Regions from separate parts of the Arthrobacter sp. TB 23 genome, predicted to be linked through region 2. Evidence: riboswitches for the same ligand, from Rfam matches in the RefSeq annotation. Region 2 holds a riboswitch; the other holds the start of a gene.

Region 1 (3,402 bases), on a different contig from region 2:
GTGAGGTGGGGGGTCAGAACGTCAACACTCACGGACGCACCTCCACGTCGGCTCTGCCGTCGGCGACCCGTAGCAGCCTGCTGCCCAGCGCGTCGGTGAACTCCTGGTCGTGGGTGACCGCCAGCAGGCTGCCACCGTCCTGGATCAGTTCGGCAAGCAGCGCGACGAGTTCGGCCCAGGTGTTGGCATCCTGCCCGAAGGTCGGTTCGTCCAGGACCAGGATGTCCGGGTCTGTTGCCAGCATGGTCGCCACCGAAAGCCGCCGCTTTTCACCGCCGGACAGGGTGAAGGGGTTTGCCTGCAGCAGGGAGGTCAGCCTCAACCGCTCGGCGATGGGATCCACCCGCCGCCGGACCGCCGCCTCGTCAGTACCCCCTAGCCGGCGCGGACCAAATTCCAGCTCGTCGATCACCCGGTTGGTGAGGAACTGGTGCTCGGGTTCCTGGAACACCGTCCCAATCCTGGTCACCAGTTGCGCTGATTTCCAGGCGTGCGGGCTACTCCCGGCTCCGCGGGAGAGGGCCGGTGCGGCCTCCAACTGGCCTCCCCGCGCCGGCAACAACCCGGCCAGGGTCAGCGCGAGCGTCGATTTTCCGCCACCGTTGGGGCCCACGATGCCCAGGGATGAGCCGGCGTTGAGGGCGACGTCGACGCCGTCGAGCACCGCCGGTCCCCGCTTGGCCCGCGCCACTGATAGTCCCCTGGCAGTAAGCAGCTCCTCCCCCGGTGAGGATAGCTGCGGGGGAACCGACGGTTGATGACCGGGGAGCCACACCCCCGCCGCCGCCAGCCGGGCCCGGGTCGACGCGTCGGTCAGCACCGTGCCCGGGGGGCCGTCGGCGAGGATCCCGCCGTCGGCCGCCAGCACCACCACCCGATCCACCACATCGGCCCACACCGCCACCCGATGCTCTACCACCACAAGGGTGGCGCCGGTGCGGTCCAGGACCCGCCCGACGGCGTCCCTTACCTCCAGCACACCGGCCGGGTCGAGATTGGCGGTCGGTTCGTCAAGCAGCAGGAGCCCGGGTTGCATCGCCAGCACCGCCGCCAACGCCAGGCGTTGCTTCTGGCCGCCGGACAACGCACTGGTGGACCGGTCCAACGGCACCTCAAGCCCCACGTCGTCGAGCGCCCGCCGAACCCGCTGCCAGATCTGATCGCGCGGTACGGCCTGGTTCTCGGCGCCGAAGGCCACCTCGTCACCGACCCTGGCCAGCACAATCTGAGAGTCCGGGTCCTGAAGCACCAGCCCCGCGCGACCGCGCACCTCACCGGGAGGCCGCCCGTCGAGGGTGAGGGAACCGTGCTGTTCGCCCTGCCCCTCATCGCCGAGGACACCAGCCAACCCGTGCAGCAGGGTTGACTTCCCGGACCCTGACGCACCGAGCAGCAGCACCCGTTCTCCGGGCGCTACTGTCAGGTCAACGTCCCGGACCGCCGGGGTTTTCCGGCCGGCGTGCCGCCAGCTCCAGCCTTGCGCGCTGATGCTGACGGCCGACGGCGTATTTCCGTGGTCAGCCATACCGGTTAGACGTCAGCCGTTCGTCCGGAGGCGAAAGCCGACAGCACCCCCGTCTTGGCCAGGGCACGGACCGCCAGCCACGACACCAGGCCAGCGATAATCACGCCCGAGATCGAGGCGAACACCACGTACATCAGTTGCCATTCGAAGGCCCAGAGGGCGTTGTACAGGATGTTTTCGCTGATCGAGAGGGCCAGGCCCGCGCCAAGCCCGGCGAGCAAAGCCACCCCGAGGTTCCACCTGCGGTACAGGAACAAGAGGAAGATGAGCTCGGCCCCGACGCCCTGAATGGCTCCGGAGAGCAACGTGGTCAACCCGAACTGGGTGCCCAGCAGCGCTGAAACCGCTGCAGCCAGCACTTCGCAGTAGATGGCTGCTCCGGGTTTCCTGATGATCAGACCGCCAAGTACCCCCGCGATCAGCCAGCCACCCGTGTAGAGACCGGCCAACGGCGGGAACGCTCCGGTCAAGGCAGCGATGCCCGTGTAGCCGGCCGACCAGGCGAAGAACACCACCCCGACGGCGACCGCCACCACCGAGGCAACGACAATGTCGACCACGCGCCATTGATATCGGGCGCGCAGCGTCGACGTGTTTTGAGTTGGTGCAGTTGATGAAGCCATGTGAATTTACCTCCTGAGGTACAGGAGGGGAGGGTATCCGGGCCCATGGCGAGTGCCACCGGCCGGGCACCCTGAGATACTCGACTCCCTTCGCCGGTACTAGCCGGATCAGGTTCGAGGGTCTGCGGTAGGCCGCACTCTCAGCGCCCGTCCATCTGGATGGACGGCGCTCCCCTGTCGTATGTTTAGCAATTTCAACTCTACACCTGAGAGGTTCGTACCCACCACGGCGGCTGGCGGCGGGCTCCCGGCTGTGCTGGTGCGTCTCACCTCAACAGGAAAACGCTAGGCTTGAGAAAAGAGCCACCATCGAAGGAGACACCATGAATCAGCTTATGAAACTGCTGGGCGTAGCACTGAGCCTTGGCGCCGGCATCGCCGGAGCCAAGGTCGTGGATTTCATCTGGCACAAGACCACCGGCAAAGCCTCACCGAAGGACGAGGACGGGCTCGAGAACAGCCTCCGTTCCGCTATCGCGTTCGCGCTGATCTCCGGTGCCGTGCGCGCCGTCCTGCAGGTCCTCACCAACCGCACCACGCAGCGGGCAGCCAACCGGTTCGCGAAGTCCCGCGACCTGACGTAGGTCCTATTTACGTCTCATCGGGGCGCTCGGTCGGATTCCGGCCGGGCGCCTTCTTGTTGGCGGCCTTCTCCACCACCTCGTCGAGTTCATCCATGCTGAGCAGGTCTCGTCGCAGGTGTTTGGTGCGGTATCCCGCCCGGCCCACCATGTGGGCTGAGACGGGGACGGTCAGGAGCATGAAAATCCAGCACACCAGCAGGACCGGGATCAACACCCAGCTGCGCATCTGTAAGCCCATGGCCAGGAGGAACAGCAGCAGTCCCAGCACCTGGGGTTTGGTTGCCGCGTGCATCCGGGTGAGGAGGTCAGGGAAACGGAGCAGGCCGACGCCGGCAGCAACCGACATCAGTGCCCCTCCGATCATGAGAACGGCTGTCACCACGTCAATGAGAGTGTCGCTCATGTCCTACTTCCTGTCCGTGACGAACCGTGCGACGGTCACGGATCCAATGAATCCGATCACCGAAATCCCGACCAGAAGCACAATGTTGTCCAGGTGCCGGTTCACTGCCATGTCCACGGCCAGCGCTCCACCAATGATGGCGAGCAGCACGTCGATCGCGAGCACCCGGTCCAGGATCGAGGGGCCTCGCGCAATCCGATACAAAGCGCACAGGGCGGCGAATCCGAGCAACAGTCCCACAATAATTACGGCGCTCGTCATTTCCGG
Region 2 (3,402 bases):
TCCGAGTTGTTCTAGTCGTCGGGCCAGGATGGGATCGTCGTTAGTGTATGCGAAGACCTTGAAGCCTTTCGTAACCAGTGTTTCGGTGGCCTCGATGAGTTCCAGCGCATCGGGTAGCAGGGTTTGTTCATCGGCGATTACCTCAAGTTTTATCCAGTCCGTTGCCAGTGCCTCCCGCGCCAGTTCAGCGGTCATGACCGCTTCGCGGGCAGTGAAACATCCTGCCGTGTTCGGTAATATCCGGATCCCTTGCTCGTTGAGTAATTCGAACAAGGACCCACCCGTCTCGGGGTTGTACCTTCGCAGCGCCACGGTTGTCAGTTCCGTTCCCGATGCTGCCAGGGCCGCTCCCAGACCTTCCAGGCTTGGGGCTCCCCCGGTTCCCATGATCAGCCGGGAGCTAAGCGCAACCCCGTCGATCGTTAACGCGTCGTTGTCAGTCAATGTTTTATCCTCCCTGGACGGCGGTAAGAATTTCGATGTCGTCACCGTTCTGGATGGTTACCTCAACCCAACGGGTGCGGGGTACGAGCTCGGCGTTGACTGCAACGGCTACACCCAACTGTTTTTCATCGACTGGTTGCCCGGCATCGGTCAACTCACGGCCGGTCAACTCGGTAATTAAGTGCTTGAGGGTGGAAACCGAAACGGTATTCCGGGGTTGTCCGTTCAATGTGAAGCTCATAGGGCAATCCTTACTTCATCAGAAAAACTGTTATGACGGGAAGCATCAGGACGGGACGCTTCGGCGAAGTGCCCGAGGTTAATGAACCGTTCGGGTCGGAATCGCTCGATGTCGATCTCCGGTATGTTTTGGCTGATCAGGTCCGCGCAGAGGCGGGCGGTGATCGGTGCCAGCAGCACCCCGTGCCGGAAGAAACCGGTAGCGACCACAAGTCCACGCACATCGGAGCCGTCCGGGTCCCTGCACCGGCCAAGCAGGGGAGCGTTGTCCGGGGTCCCCGGTCGGGGGCGGCAGAGGGCTTCGAGCAGTTCGAGTTCCGCGACTGCCGGGATCAGCGTCTGAGCATCCCGGAGTAGTTCGTAGACACCTCCCGCGGAAAGCCCCGCGGACCCGTTTTCCCGTTGAGTGGCACCTATCACCACCGTTCCATCCTGCCGGGGCACCACATATATGGACGACCCGCGGACCAACCCGCGGACCGTGGAGGTTATGAGCGGTCTGAGGTGTTCGGGTACGCGCAGGCGGAGAATGTCCCCGTACACCGGACGTAACGGTAGCCGCAGCCCTGTCGGCAGGCGATCAATGTTTACCGCACCGAGCCCGTTAGCCAGGATGATCTCATCAGCATCAATCCGCTCTCCGTTCTCCAGCAACACACCGGTCACAGCAACACGGTCAGTAGCATCGTCATGGATAAGTGCGGAAACCGAAACGGGCACCGTGCGCGCGGTCGTCTGTTTGGCTAGTGCTGCTTGGAGGGCAACGGCCATAGCCCGCGGATCAACCTGATGATCCTCAGGAACCAGGAACGCTCCTGAAAGCTGCGGGCCGAGCAGCGGCTCCAGACGCCGCGCCTGACTAGTGGTGAGTGCTTCCACCTGAAGTCCAAGACTTGACTGGACAGAGCGCAGGTCGGTCAGGGCCTGCCGATCCGCCGCATCGATACCGGCGACCAGGGTTTGCCTGCGCTGGTAGCCGGTTCCAATCCCGGAGGCGGCCTCCAGCTCCGTGATGAAGTCTCGGTATGCCCGGGCCGAGGGCAGCGTCAGGTCCAGCAAATACTCTTCCTGATAATGAAACTCACTGACCGGGGCCAGCATCCCCGCCGCAGCATGGGTAGCTCCGGAAGCGGGCGCGGGATCAATCAGCGTGACCTGGTGGCCGCGACGGCTGGCCTCCCAGCCGATGGCCAATCCGATGATCCCGCCACCGACAATGACGGTGTGCGCGAGGCGGTCCGGGTTATGAATAGTCATCAGAGTCCTTCCTACGCCGGGCTTAACCGGTTCAGGTTCGTACGGTCGGCGTCGAACGCCCTCTCAGCCCTACCGACCGCGAGTGTAGGAACACTGGCGGAAGATCGGGCTCCCGTGGAGCTATTAGTCTAAGGCGTATGGCCTTTATTTCAGATGTTTTCCCCGTCCCGCCGGATCTGAACGACGGCGGCACGTCGTCAACGGTCAGTACGGCAGCCCTGTACCGGCAACAGTTCGCATCAGCGCAGTTGTACCTGTGCACGGATGCACGAAAGGAAAGGGGCGACTTCGCGGAGTTCGTCGACGCCGCCTATGCCGGTGGTGTGGATATCATCCAGCTTCGCGACAAAAAGATCGACGCAGTCGAAGAACTTGCCTGTCTCGCGGCTCTGCGTACGGCAGCGGATCGACACGGCAAACTCTTTTCCGCCAATGACAGGGCAGACATCGCCCGACTCAGCGGCGCACCGGTCTTCCACATAGGACAAAAAGATCTGCCAGTACCTGACGCCCGGCATCTATTGGGCCCCGAACCGATCATCGGTTTATCCTGCCATTCCCCGGCCCAAGTCGCCGCTGCCATGACCACAAGTGGGCTGGATTACTTCTGTACCGGCCCTGTCTGGGCTACACCCACGAAACCTGGCCGTGCTCCCTCCGGGCTTGAATTGGTGCGTTACGCAGCAGCACGTTCGGCCGAGACCTCGTCCCCACGGGCTTGGTTTGCCATTGGAGGAATCGATCGCACCACCATCGGCCAGGTCGTCGAAGCCGGGGCCCGCCGGGTTGTTGTCGTACGAGCCATCACAGAAGCCGACGACCCATCCTCCGCCGCCAGGTCCCTCAAATCAGCCCTCCCGGCGCTCACCTAACCTTTCCACGTGTCAGGGACAATCAACTTTTACCTTGCTGCATAAGTGACACACCATTGATGAAACAGTCCCAAGCTGTGGCTCAGGTTGAGCTTCGGGTACCCGAGTAGTTCATCCCGTGGATGCAAAACGGAACTTAGATCAAAGGACCAACAAATTCGGAGGCACGGGCGGCTACTACAAGTACCGCAAACGTCCTATCTCCGTGACCCGCCTGCGCAGGCAACGGTTGATCCCATGGCTACTTTGTGCTTTTTAGGTTTGGGGTAGAGCGGGTTCGGGAAGGTAAACCTTGCCGCCTGAGGCGCGGAATTCGGCGGACTTTCCTGCCATCCCGGCGATAGCTTCCTGCGCGGCGGCGCCCCCGAATTGGTCCCTGATGTCCTGGGAGATCCGCATGGAACAGAATTTCGGTCCGCACATCGAGCAGAAGTGTGCAGTTTTCGCCGGTTCGGCAGGAAGTGTTTCGTCGTGGAACTGCTCAGCCGTCTCGGGGTCCAGCGAAAGCGCGAACTGGTCACGCCACCGGAACTCGAAGCGTGCCTTTGAGAGGGCGTCGTCCCGCTGCCCAGCGCCCGGGTGTCCTTTG

Evidence for each region. A riboswitch is a leader RNA that binds a small molecule or an ion and turns the genes downstream of it on or off. The one in region 2 is predicted to bind thiamine pyrophosphate.
Region 1: it holds a riboswitch for thiamine pyrophosphate, as region 2 does, so the genes downstream of both, B384_RS0103490 (ECF transporter S component) here and thiO (glycine oxidase ThiO) in region 2, are expected to answer to the same signal.

Annotation. Positions count from the first base shown of each region.
Region 1 is NZ_ALPM01000027.1:9,393-12,794, reverse strand. Features, by position in the region: gene B384_RS0103500 (energy-coupling factor transporter transmembrane component T family protein) at 1-32, opposite strand, end outside; gene B384_RS0103495 (ABC transporter ATP-binding protein) at 29-1,525, opposite strand; gene B384_RS0103490 (ECF transporter S component) at 1,531-2,148, opposite strand; TPP riboswitch at 2,217-2,334, opposite strand; gene B384_RS0103485 (DUF4235 domain-containing protein) at 2,472-2,732, shown strand; gene mnhG (monovalent cation/H(+) antiporter subunit G) at 2,740-3,135, opposite strand; gene B384_RS0103475 (monovalent cation/H+ antiporter complex subunit F) at 3,139-3,396, opposite strand; gene B384_RS0103470 (Na+/H+ antiporter subunit E) at 3,393-3,402, opposite strand, start outside.
Region 2 is NZ_ALPM01000124.1:18,510-21,911, reverse strand. Features, by position in the region: partial or broken gene B384_RS19435 (thiazole synthase) at 1-387, opposite strand, end outside; gene thiS (sulfur carrier protein ThiS) at 449-685, opposite strand; gene thiO (glycine oxidase ThiO) at 682-1,941, opposite strand; TPP riboswitch at 1,933-2,067, opposite strand; gene thiE (thiamine phosphate synthase) at 2,079-2,813, shown strand; gene thiC (phosphomethylpyrimidine synthase ThiC) at 3,069-3,402, opposite strand, start outside.